Regions from separate parts of the Burkholderia torrens genome, predicted to be linked through region 1. Evidence: riboswitches for the same ligand, from Rfam matches in the RefSeq annotation. Region 1 holds a riboswitch; each other region holds the start of a gene.
The links. A riboswitch is a leader RNA that binds a small molecule or an ion and turns the genes downstream of it on or off. The one in region 1 is predicted to bind cobalamin.

Region 2: another riboswitch for cobalamin. It lies ahead of AC5LXX_RS12700 (FecCD family ABC transporter permease); the one in region 1 lies ahead of cobA (uroporphyrinogen-III C-methyltransferase).
Region 3: another riboswitch for cobalamin. It lies ahead of AC5LXX_RS18195 (CbtB domain-containing protein); the one in region 1 lies ahead of cobA (uroporphyrinogen-III C-methyltransferase).

Annotation. Positions count from the first base shown of each region.
Region 1 covers NZ_OZ480211.1:1,831,794-1,836,293, reverse strand. Annotated here, with positions in the region: gene AC5LXX_RS08385 (TonB-dependent receptor) at 1-1,396, shown strand, start outside; cobalamin riboswitch at 1,465-1,702, shown strand; gene cobA (uroporphyrinogen-III C-methyltransferase) at 1,813-2,622, shown strand; gene AC5LXX_RS08375 (cobalamin biosynthesis protein) at 2,619-2,996, shown strand; gene cobO (cob(I)yrinic acid a,c-diamide adenosyltransferase) at 3,031-3,633, shown strand; gene AC5LXX_RS08365 (cobyrinic acid a,c-diamide synthase CobB) at 3,636-4,500, shown strand, end outside.
Region 2 covers NZ_OZ480211.1:2,751,079-2,755,578, reverse strand. Annotated here, with positions in the region: gene AC5LXX_RS12725 (SIMPL domain-containing protein) at 1-669, opposite strand, end outside; gene AC5LXX_RS12720 (EVE domain-containing protein) at 852-1,313, opposite strand; RNA gene ssrS (6S RNA) at 1,385-1,566, opposite strand; gene AC5LXX_RS12710 (cell division protein ZapA) at 1,648-1,962, opposite strand; gene AC5LXX_RS12705 (ATPase) at 1,959-2,309, opposite strand; cobalamin riboswitch at 2,464-2,715, shown strand; gene AC5LXX_RS12700 (FecCD family ABC transporter permease) at 2,875-3,873, shown strand; gene AC5LXX_RS12695 (ABC transporter ATP-binding protein) at 3,870-4,500, shown strand, end outside.
Region 3 covers NZ_OZ480212.1:398,304-402,803, forward strand. Annotated here, with positions in the region: gene AC5LXX_RS18185 (inorganic phosphate transporter) at 1-572, opposite strand, end outside; gene AC5LXX_RS18190 (histidine phosphatase family protein) at 748-1,320, opposite strand; cobalamin riboswitch at 1,371-1,509, shown strand; gene AC5LXX_RS18195 (CbtB domain-containing protein) at 1,543-1,752, shown strand; gene AC5LXX_RS18200 (CbtA family protein) at 1,766-2,488, shown strand; gene AC5LXX_RS18205 (LysR family transcriptional regulator) at 2,511-3,419, opposite strand; gene metE (5-methyltetrahydropteroyltriglutamate--homocysteine S-methyltransferase) at 3,547-4,500, shown strand, end outside.

The DNA of each region.
Region 1 (4,500 bases):
GTACCGACGCGTGCCCGATCGCGGCATGCCGGCGCCGGTCGCCGCGCTTGACGCGGCCGGCAAGCCGGTCGCGTACTCGCTGCCGTCCGCGCGGCGAGCAACCTTCTTCGGCGCGGCGGGCCGCGACACCATCCGCGACGCGAACATGAACTGGCGCTCGGTCTTCACGCACGCGTTCGATGACGGCTGGGAGCTGCGTCATACGCTGGGCGTGCTGGATTTGCGCAGCACCTTCGACAATACCTACGTCACGCAAAGCTACGTCACGAAGCCGCGCGACTATCGGCGCGTGCAGCGAGCGCGCTACCTGCAGGACATGACGCATCTCAACGTGCAGACCGGTATCGAACTGGGCGGCAAGGTCGCGACCGGAGCGGGGCTGCATCATCTGCTGTTCGGCATCGAATACGGCTGGCAGAAACGCAATCCGACGCTCTGGCAGGCCGATGCGGCGCCGGTCCCGATCAGCGGACCGGATCGTTTCGCACTGGCCGGCTCGGCGCCGCGCCCGTATGCGATGAATCGCCACCGTGTCAGCGACTACGCAATCTTCGCGCAGGACCGCATCGACCTCGGCCGAGCGTGGAAGCTGCTCGGCGGCCTGCGCGGGGAACGCTTCGACGTCGCTTCGACCAACGCGCTGAACGGTCTGCATTCGCGGCGCACGACGACGGCCTGGAGCCCGCGGCTCGGCGTCGTGTGGTCGCCGGTCGGCGCACACAGCTTGTATGCGTCGTACAGCAAGAGCTTCGCGCCGGTCGGCGGCGACCTGATCGGCATCACGCCGGACGCGCGCGGCAACGCCAACGATCTCGGCCCGCAATACAACCGCCAATACGAGATCGGTGTGAAAAGCGACTGGCGCGACGGCGCGCTGAGCACGACGCTCGCACTGTTTCAGCTCGATCTGTACAACCGCCGCGTCGCCGACCCGGTTCGGCCGGGATTTTTCGACCTCACCGGCCTCGAGCGCAATCGCGGCCTGGAACTGGGCGTCGCCGGCCGGATCACGGGCGACTGGTTCGTCCGCGGCGGCATCGGCTGGCAACACGCGCGGGTGGTCGACGCCGAACCAAAATACGCGGGCAAGCGGTCGGCGGGCGTGTCCGGGGCGAACGGCAGCCTGTTCGTCAGCCATGCGCCGCTGCGCGGATTTTTCGCCGAACTCGGGCTCGTGTACGAAGGGGCGCGTTACGCCGATCGCGACAACCTGCTCGAACTGCCCGCCTACGTCCGCTGGGACGGCAAGGCCGGATATCGCACGCGCGACTTCGAGGTGACGCTGGCGGCCGTCAACCTGACCGATCGCGACTACTACGCGAATGCGACGAGCCTCGCGCAGATCATGCCCGGTTCGCCACGCACGTTCACGCTGACGGCGGCGTACAAGTTCTGACCGCGCGGACCACGTCGACGCCCTGCGCAGCCGGTCCGCCGGGCGCCTCGTGCGTTGCATGCCTGTGCTATCGTATGCGCCGCGTTCGGTGCTCGCATGCGCATTCCGTGCATGCAGTTAAACGGGAAACAGGAGGCGGAAATCCGCCCGGCCTGTGCTGTCCCCGCAACGGTACGCCGCCCGCGCGACGCGCTTTCCCGCGCCTGCGCCCAGGCCGCCCGCGATGCCACTGCCCTTCAGCCGGGCGGGAAGGCTGCGGCCTGGCAAGCGGCCAGCCCGGATACCGGCCGACGCAAGGGGCGAGCGCGATGCTCGCCGAACGCCCGATCCGCGGGGGACGGATGGGGTGCGCATTCCGCCCGCGTTCGCGCGAGCTTCACCCGATTCGCCATGCACTGCCTGCCCGCCGGCCGCCGATGTGCCGCCCGCCTTTTCCGTTCCACTGTTTCGACACGGTGCATGCCGTGCCGCGTGCAATGAGCCGCGCGTGGCTCGTCGGCGCCGGCCCCGGCGATGCCGACCTGCTGACGCTCAGGGCCGTGCGCGCGATCGGCATGGCCGACGTGCTGCTCGTCGACGATCTCGTGAACCCCGACGTGCTGTGCCATGCGCGCGCCGGCGCGCAGATCGAGCACGTCGGCAAGCGCGGCGGCCATGCGTCGACGCCGCAGGAAGCGATCGTCGCCGCGATGCTCGCGCACCTGCGAGCGGGCCGCAGCGTCGCGCGGCTCAAGGGCGGCGATCCGTTCGTGTTCGGCCGCGGCGGCGAGGAACTGGTCGCGCTGGGCGCGGCGGGCTTTCCGGTCGAGATCGTGAACGGCATCACGGCCGGCATCGCCGCGCCGGCTGCGCTCGGCATCCCGGTCACGCAGCGCGGCGACGCGCAGGGCGTGATCTTCGTCACGGGCCACGGCGCGGGCGTCGACGAGCCCGACTGGCGTGCGCTCGCGGCCACGCGCATGACACTCGTGATCTACATGGGCATTCGCCGGCTCGACGCGATTGCCGCCGCGCTGCGCGACGGCGGCGTGCCCGGCGATATGCCGTGCGCGGCGATCGAGAATGCCACGCGACCCGAACAACGCCACGTACTCGCGACGCTTGATACGCTCGTCGATCGCGTCGGCACGACCGGACTCGGTTCGCCGGCGATCGTCGTGATCGGCCGCGTCGCGGCGCTCGCCGACGATCCGGCGGTGCGTGCGGCGCTCGGCGGCCACGCATGATGCGCGTCGCGCTCGGCATCGGCTTTCGCGCAGGCGTTACGGCCGCGCAACTCGATGCCGCGATCCGCGCGGCGCTGGCGCGTTACCCGGCCGCCGAACCGGCGCTCGTCGCGACGCTCGCCGACAAGGCGCGTGCCCGTGCGCTGCGCACGCTGTGCGCGCGCCGCGGCTGGCCGCTCGTCGCATTCGACGCGGTGCGGTTGGCGAGCCTTCCCGAACTGGCCGCGAGCGGTCCTTCGGACGCCGCGCTTGCACGCTTCGGCGTTGCCGGTGTGGCCGAACCCTGCGCGCAGCTCGCGGCGCCGCACGGCAGGTTGCTGGGCCCCAAATCCATCCGGGACGGCGTGACGGTCGCGCTCGCCGGCCCGCTCTGAACCCTTTGTTTCGCTTTCGACAGGACGATTTCCGATGAAGACCGATGCCGAATCCCATCAGCGGATGACCGAACGCCGCCGCGCCGGCCACGAGAAGAAGCAGGCCGCCGCCACCCAGGAAAAGGGCCTGCTGATCGTCAATACCGGCAACGGCAAGGGCAAGAGCACGGCTGCGTTCGGCATGGCCGTGCGCGTGCTCGGCCACGGCATGCGGCTCGGTGTCGTGCAGTTCATCAAGGGCGCGCTGCACACGTCCGAGCGCGACTTCCTCGGCGCGGTCGCGGAATGCGATTTCGTGACGATGGGCGACGGCTATACGTGGAACACGCAGAACCGCGACGCCGACATCGCGACCGCGCGCAAGGGCTGGGACGAGGCGCGCAGGATGATCGAAAGCGGCGACTACCGGATGGTGATCCTCGACGAGCTGAACACCGTGCTGAAGTACGAATACCTGCCGCTCGACGAAGTGCTCGCGACGCTCGTTGCGCGTCCGGATTCGGTGCACGTCGTCGTGACCGGCCGGCACGCGCCCGATGCGCTGATCGACGCGGCCGACCTCGTCACCGAAATGCGGCTCGTCAAGCATCCGTACAAGGAGCAAGGCGTGAAGGCGCAACGCGGCGTGGAGTTCTGAGCGTGCCGGCCTGCCCCGCGCTGTTCGTCAGCGCGCCCGCGTCGGGCCAAGGCAAGACGTCGGTGACGGCCGGCCTCGCGCGGCTGCACCGCCGGCTCGGCCGCCGCGTGCGCGTGTTCAAGACCGGGCCCGATTTTCTCGACCCGAAGCTGCTCGAACGCGCAAGCGGCGCGAGCGTGCATGCGCTCGATCTCGGCATGGTCGGCGAAGCCGGCTGCCGCGCGCTGCTCGCCGATGCCGCGCGCGACGCGGACCTGATCCTGATCGAAGGCGTGATGGGGCTATTCGACGGCACGCCGAGCAGTGCCGATCTCGCGGCCGCGTTCGGCGTGCCGGTCGTCGCGGTGATTTCGGCGAAGGCGATGGCACAGACGTTCGCGGCGATCGCGTTCGGGCTCGCGCGGTTCAGGCCGGGGCTGCCGTTTCACGGCGTGCTGGCGAACCGCGTCGGCTCGGCGCGGCATGCGGAACTGCTGCAACAGGCGCTGCCGGACGACCTGCGCTGGCTCGGGCACGTCCCGGCCGACGCGGGCATCGCGCTGCCGGAGCGGCATCTCGGCCTGCACCAGCCGGCCGACATCGACGATCTCGACGCGCGGCTCGATCGCGCGGCCGACGCGCTCGCGCAGACGGCGCTCGCCGAATTGCCGCCGGCCGTCGCGTTCGCGGAACCGGACGCCTCGGCGCCGCTGCCGCGCGCGCTCGCCGGCAAGCGGATCGCGGTGGCGCGCGATGCGGCGTTTTCGTTCATCTATCCGGCGAATCTCGCGCTGCTCGACGCGCTCGGCGTGCAGTTGCGGTTCTTCTCGCCGCTCGCCGACGAACCGGTGCCCGACGATTGCGACGCGCTGTTTTTGCCGGGCGGCT
Region 2 (4,500 bases), 920 kb from region 1:
GCTCATCTTCGCGCTGTCCATCGGCGCCGCGGCCATCGCCATCATGCGTGGGTACGGCTGTACGTTGCGGCCGCTGCCGACGTTCACGTCGCGGATCGTGTAGCTGCTGTAGCCGAACGCCTTCGCGGCTTCGTCCGCGCGTGCGCGGAACGACTTGATCGCCTCGGTCGTGAGCTTCTGCTCGGCCGTGCGCTGCGCTTCAGGCGACAGCGAGAACTCGACATTCGCGACCTGCATCAGGTTCGACAACTGGCCCGCGAGCTTCGACGCCGCGGCGAAATCGCGCGATTCGAGCGCCACCTCGGTACGCCCGCGCCACGCGGAAATCTTGCCGTCGCGATCGGTGCTCGGATACACGGAGAACGCACCCGTATGCGCGGTGACGCCCGACACGCCCTTCGCCTGCGACAGCGCTGCGTCGGCGCGCTGGTTCAGCTGCGCCGTGAGGCTGCCCGGGTCCTTGGCCTGCTGCTCGTAGAACAGCGTGATGTGGATGATGTCCTGCGGCACGTCGGCGCTGGCCTGCGACGACAGCGACAGCACGCCGGCCGGCTCGGGGAAATGCGGGTTCGCGGTTTGCGCGTGCGCGGCGGGCGACGCGAGCGTCAGCGCGACGGGAACGGCGGCGGCGAGGGCGAGCGACAGCGCGAGTGCGGATTTCTTGGTCATTGTTGGACTCCTTGTGCGAGGGCGCGCACGCGGATCACGCGTGCACGACGCGGGCGTACCGCGCGACGAAATAAACGGCGGCCGGCCTGATCGGTCGACAGCGGTTGCTTAGGCTGCGCAAAAGACCCGCGAGTTCCGTGTCGGCATGCGTGTGCTGACCAGATTTGACCTTTGGCGTGCGCCTACTTCATCAACTTCTCGGTGATGAAGCGCCATTCGGCACGCGTAACCGGTGTGATCGACAAGCGGTTGCCGCGGGCCAGCACGCGCATGTCGGCGAGTTCGTCGTGTTCGCGCAGTGCGGCGAGCGGCACGAGCGGCGACTTTTTCACGTAGCGCACGTCGACGAGCAACCAGCGCGGTGCTTCCTGCGTCGATTTCGGGTCGTAATAGGGGCTTGCAGGATCGAACTGCGTGGGATCGGGGTAGGGTGTCGACGACACTTCCGCGAGGCCCGCGATGCCCGGCTCGGGGCAGCTCGAGTGATAGAACAGCACGCCGTCGCCGATCTTCATCGTGTCGCGCATGAAATTGCGCGCCTGATAGTTGCGCACGCCGGTCCATGGCAGCGAGCGCTGCGGGGCGTTGGCGAGATCGTCGATGCTTGCTTCGTCCGGTTCGGACTTCATCAGCCAGTATTGCATGGATCGTGATCGACGCAGAAAGAGGCTGCTACAAAAGAAAACGGCACCGGGACGTGCCCGATGCCGTTGGATAGGCCCCCGCCTTGGCCGCTAGGCCGGCATCCTGAACCTGGGGTTCAGAATTGGTCGCAGTTAGCAGCACTTCGGGTACATCAGACAGAGTGACGCGCGCGCCCGTGCTACAAATTTCCGCAACCGTGCACATGGCATTGGTTCAAGGAATATATGACCTTGGCGAACCAGGCAGGGAAGCTGACTGAACTGTGATTCGATGCGCCAATTTGACCACCGTTGACCGCCGAGATCAAGGGGAATCGACACATCGTTTGAAACGTTACTGCGTCTCGTGCTGTGCGAGCACCGCGCCGAGCTGTTCGTTCATCTGGTGCATTGTACGACGGATTTCCTCCGCCGGAAATGCTTCACCGTGCCGCACACTCGTTTGCAGCCGCAGCAATTCCGATGCGAGCGACAGTGCCGCCATCACCGCAATGCGATCGGTGCCGCGTACCGAACTGTTCGAGCGGATTTTCGACATTTCTGCGTCGACGCGCGCGACTGCCTCGAGCAGCGCCGCTTCGGTCTCGGCCGAACAGGCGAGCCGATAGGGCTGGCCGAGAATCGAGACTTCGATCTGCTTGGTGCTCATGCATGTTCTCCGTGGCTGGCCGCGTCATCGCCATCCGGACGCGCCTGCGCATCCAGCAGGTCGAGCTGGTTGTCGGCTTGCTCCGCGCTTTTCGAGCGCGGCAGCTTTTCGAGAATCGCGTTCAGTTTCACCTGGGCGTCGTCGATCTTTGCCGACAGCGTGTCGCGCTCGGCCGCGAGCGCATTGCGTTCGTCACGCAGTTCCGCGAGTTCCGCGCGGACCGTGTCCGCTTCCGTGCGCAATTGCGCGACCTGCTCTTCGAGCGCGAGCCGTTCCGCGTGATAGCGCTTGTTCAGCGAAATCAGACGGCCAATATTTTGAGATAAGGTTTCGAGTTCGTTGAGCATTTGCTGCGTCCTCTAAAGACCCAGCATTTTAGCGCGGAATAACGCGCAATCCGACATCTGTAACGTTTCCAGTCGTAACACCCCTGCTTCTCGCCGTGAATCGGTGCTTCCCGCACGTGTCCGGACGCTTCCTTGACGCTCGCGCTACCCGCTCCTAAACTGGCGCCGCCTCGGTGCTCGCGCGTGGCACGCGCGGTTAAACGGGAAGCAGGGCGCGCGATCATGGAGCGCGCCAACCTGCGCTGCCCCCGCAACGGTAAGCGGCCGCGTCCCTTGACGCAGGCCGGCTCGGGCGCGTCTTGCATGCAGGTGTCGCATGCGGGCGCGGGCCACTGCGCGTGACACGCGCGGGAAGGCGAGCCGGACCGCCGCCAGCCCGGATACCGGCCGAGACGGGAAGCCCGCACGGGCTTCATGACGCGCGGCCTGCGGGGAGGCGGGCCGCGCAATGCTTCACGGAATGTTCTTCGATGCTGACCCCAATCGTCCGCACGGCGTCCCAGTCACGCCCGGCCGGCAACCTCGAGCGGATGCGCCGCGCGTCATGCGCGCGGCCGTGCACGGCATGAGCGCCGCGCGCGCTACCGCGATCTGGGCCGCGCTGGCCGCCGTGGTCGCGCTGCTGTTCGTCGCGTCGCTGTCGATCGGCAGCGTGCCGATGTCACCGTGGCAGGCGCTTGCATCGCTCGTGCCGCATGGCGGCGATGCGCTGTTCGCCGATATCGTCCGCACGCTGCGCCTGCCGCGTGCGCTGGCGGGTTTCGCGTGCGGCGCGCTGCTCGCGCTGGCCGGCGCACTGCTGCAGGTGCTGCTGCGCAATCCGCTCGCGGAACCCTACGTACTCGGCGTGTCCGGCGGCGCGGCCGGCTTCGCGCTCGTCGCGATGATCGCCGGCGGCGCGTGGTGGCTCGTCGACGTGTCGGCATTTGCCGGCGCGCTCGTCTCTGTCGCGCTCGTACTCGGCCTCGCGCGCCGCGAGCTGTGGCGCGGTGATGCGCGCGACGCGTCGCCGCGCCTGCTGCTCACGGGCGTCGTGATCGCGGCAGGGTGGGGCGCGCTCGTCACGCTGTTGCTGTCGCTCGCACCCGATGCGCGGCTGCGCGGCATCATCTTCTGGCTCACGGGCGACCTGAACGGCGTGACGGCGCCGTGGTTCGCGTGGGGTGCGCTGTTGCTGGCCGCCTGCGTCGCGCTGCCGGCTGCGCCGCAACTGAACGTGCTGCTGCGCGGCGACGCGACCGCGCAGGCGCTCGGCGTGCCCGTCGCGCGCGTGCGCGTGCGGATCTATCTCGTCGCGTCGCTGGCCGCCGCGGCCGCGGTGACGACGGCCGGCACGATCGGCTTCGTCGGCCTCGTCGTTCCGCATGCGCTGCGGCTTGCGTTCGGCAACGACCAGCGGATGCTGCTGCCGGCCGCGATGCTCGCGGGCGGCGGCGGCGTGATGGCGGCCGACCTGCTCGCGCGCACCGCGATCGCGCCCGCGCAGTTGCCGGTCGGCGTGATGACCGCGTTGATCGGCGTGCCGGTGTTCCTGTGGATGTTGTTGAGGAGGCCGATGCGATGACGGATGCTGGACTGCACGCCGTCGACCTGACGCTGAAGGCCGGCGCGCGCACGTTGCTCGCCGGGTTCACGCAAGCCTTCCGCCCCGGCGAGATCTGGTGTGTCGCGGGGCCGAACGGCGCGGGCAAGACGACGCTGCTCGCGACGCTCGCGGGGCTGCAGCCGCCGGCCGGCGGACAGGTCGAGATCGACGGCCGGCCGCTTGCCGCGTGGCGCCCCGAGCAACTCGCGCAGCGCCGCGCGCTGATGCCGCAGCAACTGCACGACGCGTTCAGCGCGACGGTGTTCGACACGGTGCTGCTCAACCGCTTTCCGTATCTAGGCGGCTGGGGCTGGGAGCGCGACGGCGATCGCGCGGCCGCGCACGATGCACTCGCGACGTTCGACCTGACTGCACTCGCGTCGCGCGACGTGCTGTCGCTGTCGGGCGGCGAGCGGCAGCGGGTCGCGCTGGCTGCGACGCTGTGCCAGGATGCGCCGCTGATGCTGCTTGACGAACCGCTCGCGCATCTCGACCTGCATCACCAGATCGACTGCCTGACCGCGCTGACTGCATGGCTCGACACGGGCCCGCGCACGGTGCTGTTCTCGTGTCACGACCTGAATCTCGCGCGTCGCTTCGCCACGC
Region 3 (4,500 bases), on a different replicon from region 1:
TCGACGCCGCTCGTGCCGGACGGCCCGTGCATCAGCTGGTTCATCAGCCCGACGCCGATGATCGACCCGATCAGCGTATGCGAGCTCGACGACGGCAACCCGAAATACCAGGTCGCGAGGTTCCAGACGATCGCGGCGATCAGCAGCGCGAACACCATCGCGAAGCCCGAGCCGCTGCCAACCTGCAGGATCAGCTCGACCGGCAGCAGTTGCAGGATGCCGAACGCGACGGCGCCGCTCGAGACCATCACGCCGAGGAAGTTCCACATGCCGGACCAGATCACCGCGACGTTCGGCGTCAGCGAGTGCGTATAGATCACGGTGGCGACCGCGTTCGCGGTGTCGTGGAAGCCGTTGACGAATTCGAAGCCGAGCGCGATCAGCAGCGCGGCGCCGAGCAGCAGGTACGGGAACAGCTTCCCTTCGCGGACCGGCGACAGATCGTCGATCAGGTGCGTGGCGATATAGATCGCGCCGAGCGCGAGCACCAGCAGGAAGACGGCATAGCCGACCTGCCTGGTGCGTTCGACGGAGCCCGAATTGTTCGGTGCGGACGAAGCAGGTTGATTCATGACGGCATCTCGTAAGGGAACCGCGTCCGATCCTATCTGCGGCCAGCAGACAGTTTGATGACAGTCGGGACCACGAACGGTGTGCGTTGTCGACACGTAAGGAAAATGAAGGCATGCATGCGCGACGCGAGGTACCGGCCCGCATCGTCATCCACATAGTGAGCGCAAGACGGGCCTATGCGTTGTCGTCCGTGCTCAACGTCCATCCATGTGGTGATGCGACGAGCGTCGTGCAGGACAGCGGCGCGATGTCGAGGCGGGTTGCTGTCTTCGAATCCATCCGCAACGCATGCGCGACGGCCGCGCGAACGATCGTCGCATGCGTGACCGCAACGATGTCGCGGTCGCGCTGCAGCGTGTCCAACCAGGTGCCGACGCGGCGCATGGTGGCGTCGAACGATTCGCCGCCGTGCGGCGACGCTGACGGGTCGCTGATCCACGCACCCAGTTCGTCCGGCAAGTCGCGTGCGAGGTCGTGCAAGCGCTTGCCGCGCCAGTTGCCGTAGTCGATGTCGCGCAGTGCGTCTTCAACGTCGGCATGTAACCCGAGTGCGTCGGCGGTCTGCCGCGCACAGCGCGCAGGGCTGCACAGCACGAGCGAGCCGTTAACGCCTGCCCACCGGTCGCGCAGTGCAGCGGCTTCGGCGAGCCCGCGGGCATCGAGCGGATCGTCGTCGGGAAACGTGCCGGTGCGCATCGCCCGGGTCGGCGCGTGTGCGATCAGGTGCAGCGAGGCATGCAGGGTCATGTCGGTTTTCGGGGAATCCGGAGCGGGACGCAATCGTCACCGTGCGATCACTTCAATACGCGAACGTTCGCGCGTACAATTCGCCCGATACGAAACGCGGAAGCCGGTGCAATTCCGGCGCGGTCGCGCCACTGTAACCGGGGAATCGACGATCCCGGAAGCCAGACCTGCCTTCGTACCCATTCAACATTTGTCGGGGCGCGAATCCCCTGAGGTGCATCCATGAGCGAAGCAGTGCTGAAGCCGGCGGCCGTGCCGGCACCCATCCCCGTCCGTGAACTGTTGCCGTGGGCCGTGTTCGTCGGCCTGATCCTGTTGCTCGCGCTTTATTTCGTCGGCGCGGAACAGGGCGCGACGTCGCTCGTGCCGGGCATGTACGTCCACGAGTTCGTCCACGACGGCCGCCATCTGCTCGGCTTTCCCTGCCACTGACGCGGAGGCCGTGATGGTCGGAAAGCTGCTCATGCGCGGGATGCTCGCAGGCATCGCCGCAGGCCTCCTCACGTTCGGTTTCGCCAGAATCGTCGGCGAACCGCAAGTCGATCAGGCAATCTCCTTCGAAGAAAAAACCACCGCCGCCAGTGGCGAGGCACCGGAGCCCGAGCTGGTCAGCCGCCGGACGCAGGCGGGCCTCGGGCTGCTGACGGGTGTCGTGACCTACGGCGCGGCATTCGGCGGGCTGTTCTCGCTGGTTTTCGCGTTTGCCTACGGGCGAGGCAGCCGCCTCCCCGCACGGCCGCTGGCCGCGTGGCTCGCGCTGGCGGCATTCATCGCGCTCGTGATCGTGCCGAACCTCAAGTACCCGGCCAATCCGCCGTCGGTCGGCGATCCCGACACGATCGGCTACCGCACGGGCCTGTTCTTCCTGATGATCGCGATCTCGGTCGCGACGATGGTGTTCTCGGTCAGCGTGCGCCGCCATTTGCTGGCGAAGCTCGGCCAGTGGAACGCGTCGATCGTCGCCGGGCTCGTGTTCGTCGCGATCATCGCGGCCGTGCAGGTCGGGCTGCCGTCTGTCAGCGAGTTGCCGGCCGATTTCCCGGCGGCCGTGCTGTGGAAGTTCCGCGTCGCGGCGATCGGCATGCAGGTGATCATGTGGACGACGATCGGCCTGTTGTTCGGCGCCTGGGTCGAGCGCAGCGAGCGCATCGGCTTGCGCGCCGCCTGACGCGCAGCGCAGCGGGGCGCGCCTAGCGCAGCATGCGCGGCGCGCTCCCCGTCGATTCGCGCGCCAGCGCGACGAACGCGGCCAGATAGTCGATCGATGCGTCCGCTTCGCGGATGCCGAGGAAGATCTGCTTCGCGATCCCCTTCTTGCCGAGCTTGACCGGCACGACCGCCATCCGGTCTGCATACTCGTCGGCCAGCCATCTCGGCAGCGCGGCCACGCCGCGTTCGCTTGCCACCATCTGCAACATGATGTCGGTCGTCTCGATCGACTTGTGCCGCCTCGGCACGATGCCGGCCGGCGTCAGGAACTGGTTGTAGATGTCGAGCCGGTCGGTCTCGACCGGGTACGTGATCAGGATCTCGTCGGTCAGTTGCTCGGGCGTCACGTAGTCGGCGTTCGCGAACCGGTGCGAGTCGGCGACCACCAGCACCTGCTCGTAATCGAACACGGGATCGAAGCGCAGCCCCGGCTTGTTCAGCGGATCGGGCGTGACGAGCACGTCGATGTCATAGCCGAACAGCGCGCCGATGCCGCCGAACTGGAAGCGCTGCTTTACGTCCACGTCGACGTCGGGCCAGCGCGACAGGTAGGGCGAAACGACCTTCAGCAGCCACTGGTAGCACGGGTGGCACTCCATCCCGATGCGCAGCGTGCCGCGCTCGCCCTTCGCGTACTGCTTCATCCGCTCTTCGGCGAGTTCGAACTGCGGCAGCAGCCGGTTCGCCAGCTTCAGCAGATATTGCCCGCCCTGCGTGAGCCGCAGGCCGCGGCCTTCGCGGTCCCAGATCGGCGTGCCGAGCTGCTGCTCGATTTTCCGGACGGTATGGCTGAGCGCCGATTGCGTGAGGTGCAGCGCATGGGCGGCCGCGGTCAGCGAGCCCTGGCGCTCGACTTCACGAATGACGACGAGATGGAATCGTTCCAGCATGGATTTCGCTCGCGCAACGAATGCATGAACAGTTTTAATGGATGAATGAAATAATGCCATTTTATTTCATGGTTTGAAATCCCTATGATGGCTGCCGGATCTTCAATTCTTCTCTGGACGGCAGCTTATGGTGACGACACACAACCTCGGTTTTCCGCGCATCGGCGCGAAGCGCGAACTCAAGTTCGGTCTCGAACGCTACTGGAAGGGCGAGTCGTCGCGTGACGATCTGAAGGCGCTCGGTGCCGAGCTGCGCCAGCGCCACTGGCACGACCAGCGCGATCTCGATCTCACGCCGATCGGCGATTTCGCGTTCTACGACCAGGTGCTCGACATGAGCTTCACGCTCGGCAACCTGCCGAAGCGCGTGCAGGATTTCCATGGCGACGCGCTCGACAACTATTTCCGCGTCGCGCGCGGCCGCTCGGCGCAGTCGGCGGAAGAACATGCGGCATGCTGCGGCGGTGTCGCGGCCGGTGAAATGACGAAGTGGTTCGACACGAACTACCACTACATCGTGCCGGAGTTCCACGCGGACACGAACTTCTCGCTCGACCCGTCGCGCCTGCTGCAGCAACTGGCCGAGGCAAACGCGCAGGGTGTGAACGCGAAGCCCGTGATCCTCGGCCCCGTCACGTACCTGTGGCTCGGCAAGGCGAAGGACGATTCCGATCGCCTCGCGCTGCTGCCGAAGCTGCTGCCCGTGTACGGCGCGCTGCTCGATACGCTGACCGCACAAGGTGTCGAATGGGTGCAGATCGACGAACCGATCCTCGTCACCGAGCTCGACGCCGAATGGCGCCAGGCCTTCCGCACCGCATACGCGGCGCTCGAAACACGCCGCATCAAGCTGCTGCTCGCCACGTACTTCGGCCAGCTTCAGGACAACCTGACGCTCGCGGCGTCGCTGCCGGTCGACGGCCTGCATGTCGACGCGATCAACGCACGCGACGAAATCGACGCGCTGGTGCGCGAGCTACCTGCCGAGCGCGTGCTGTCGGTGGGCGCGATCAACGGCCGCAACATCTGGAAGACGGACCTGAGCGCGACGCTCGACTGGCTCGAGCCGCTCGCGAAGCAA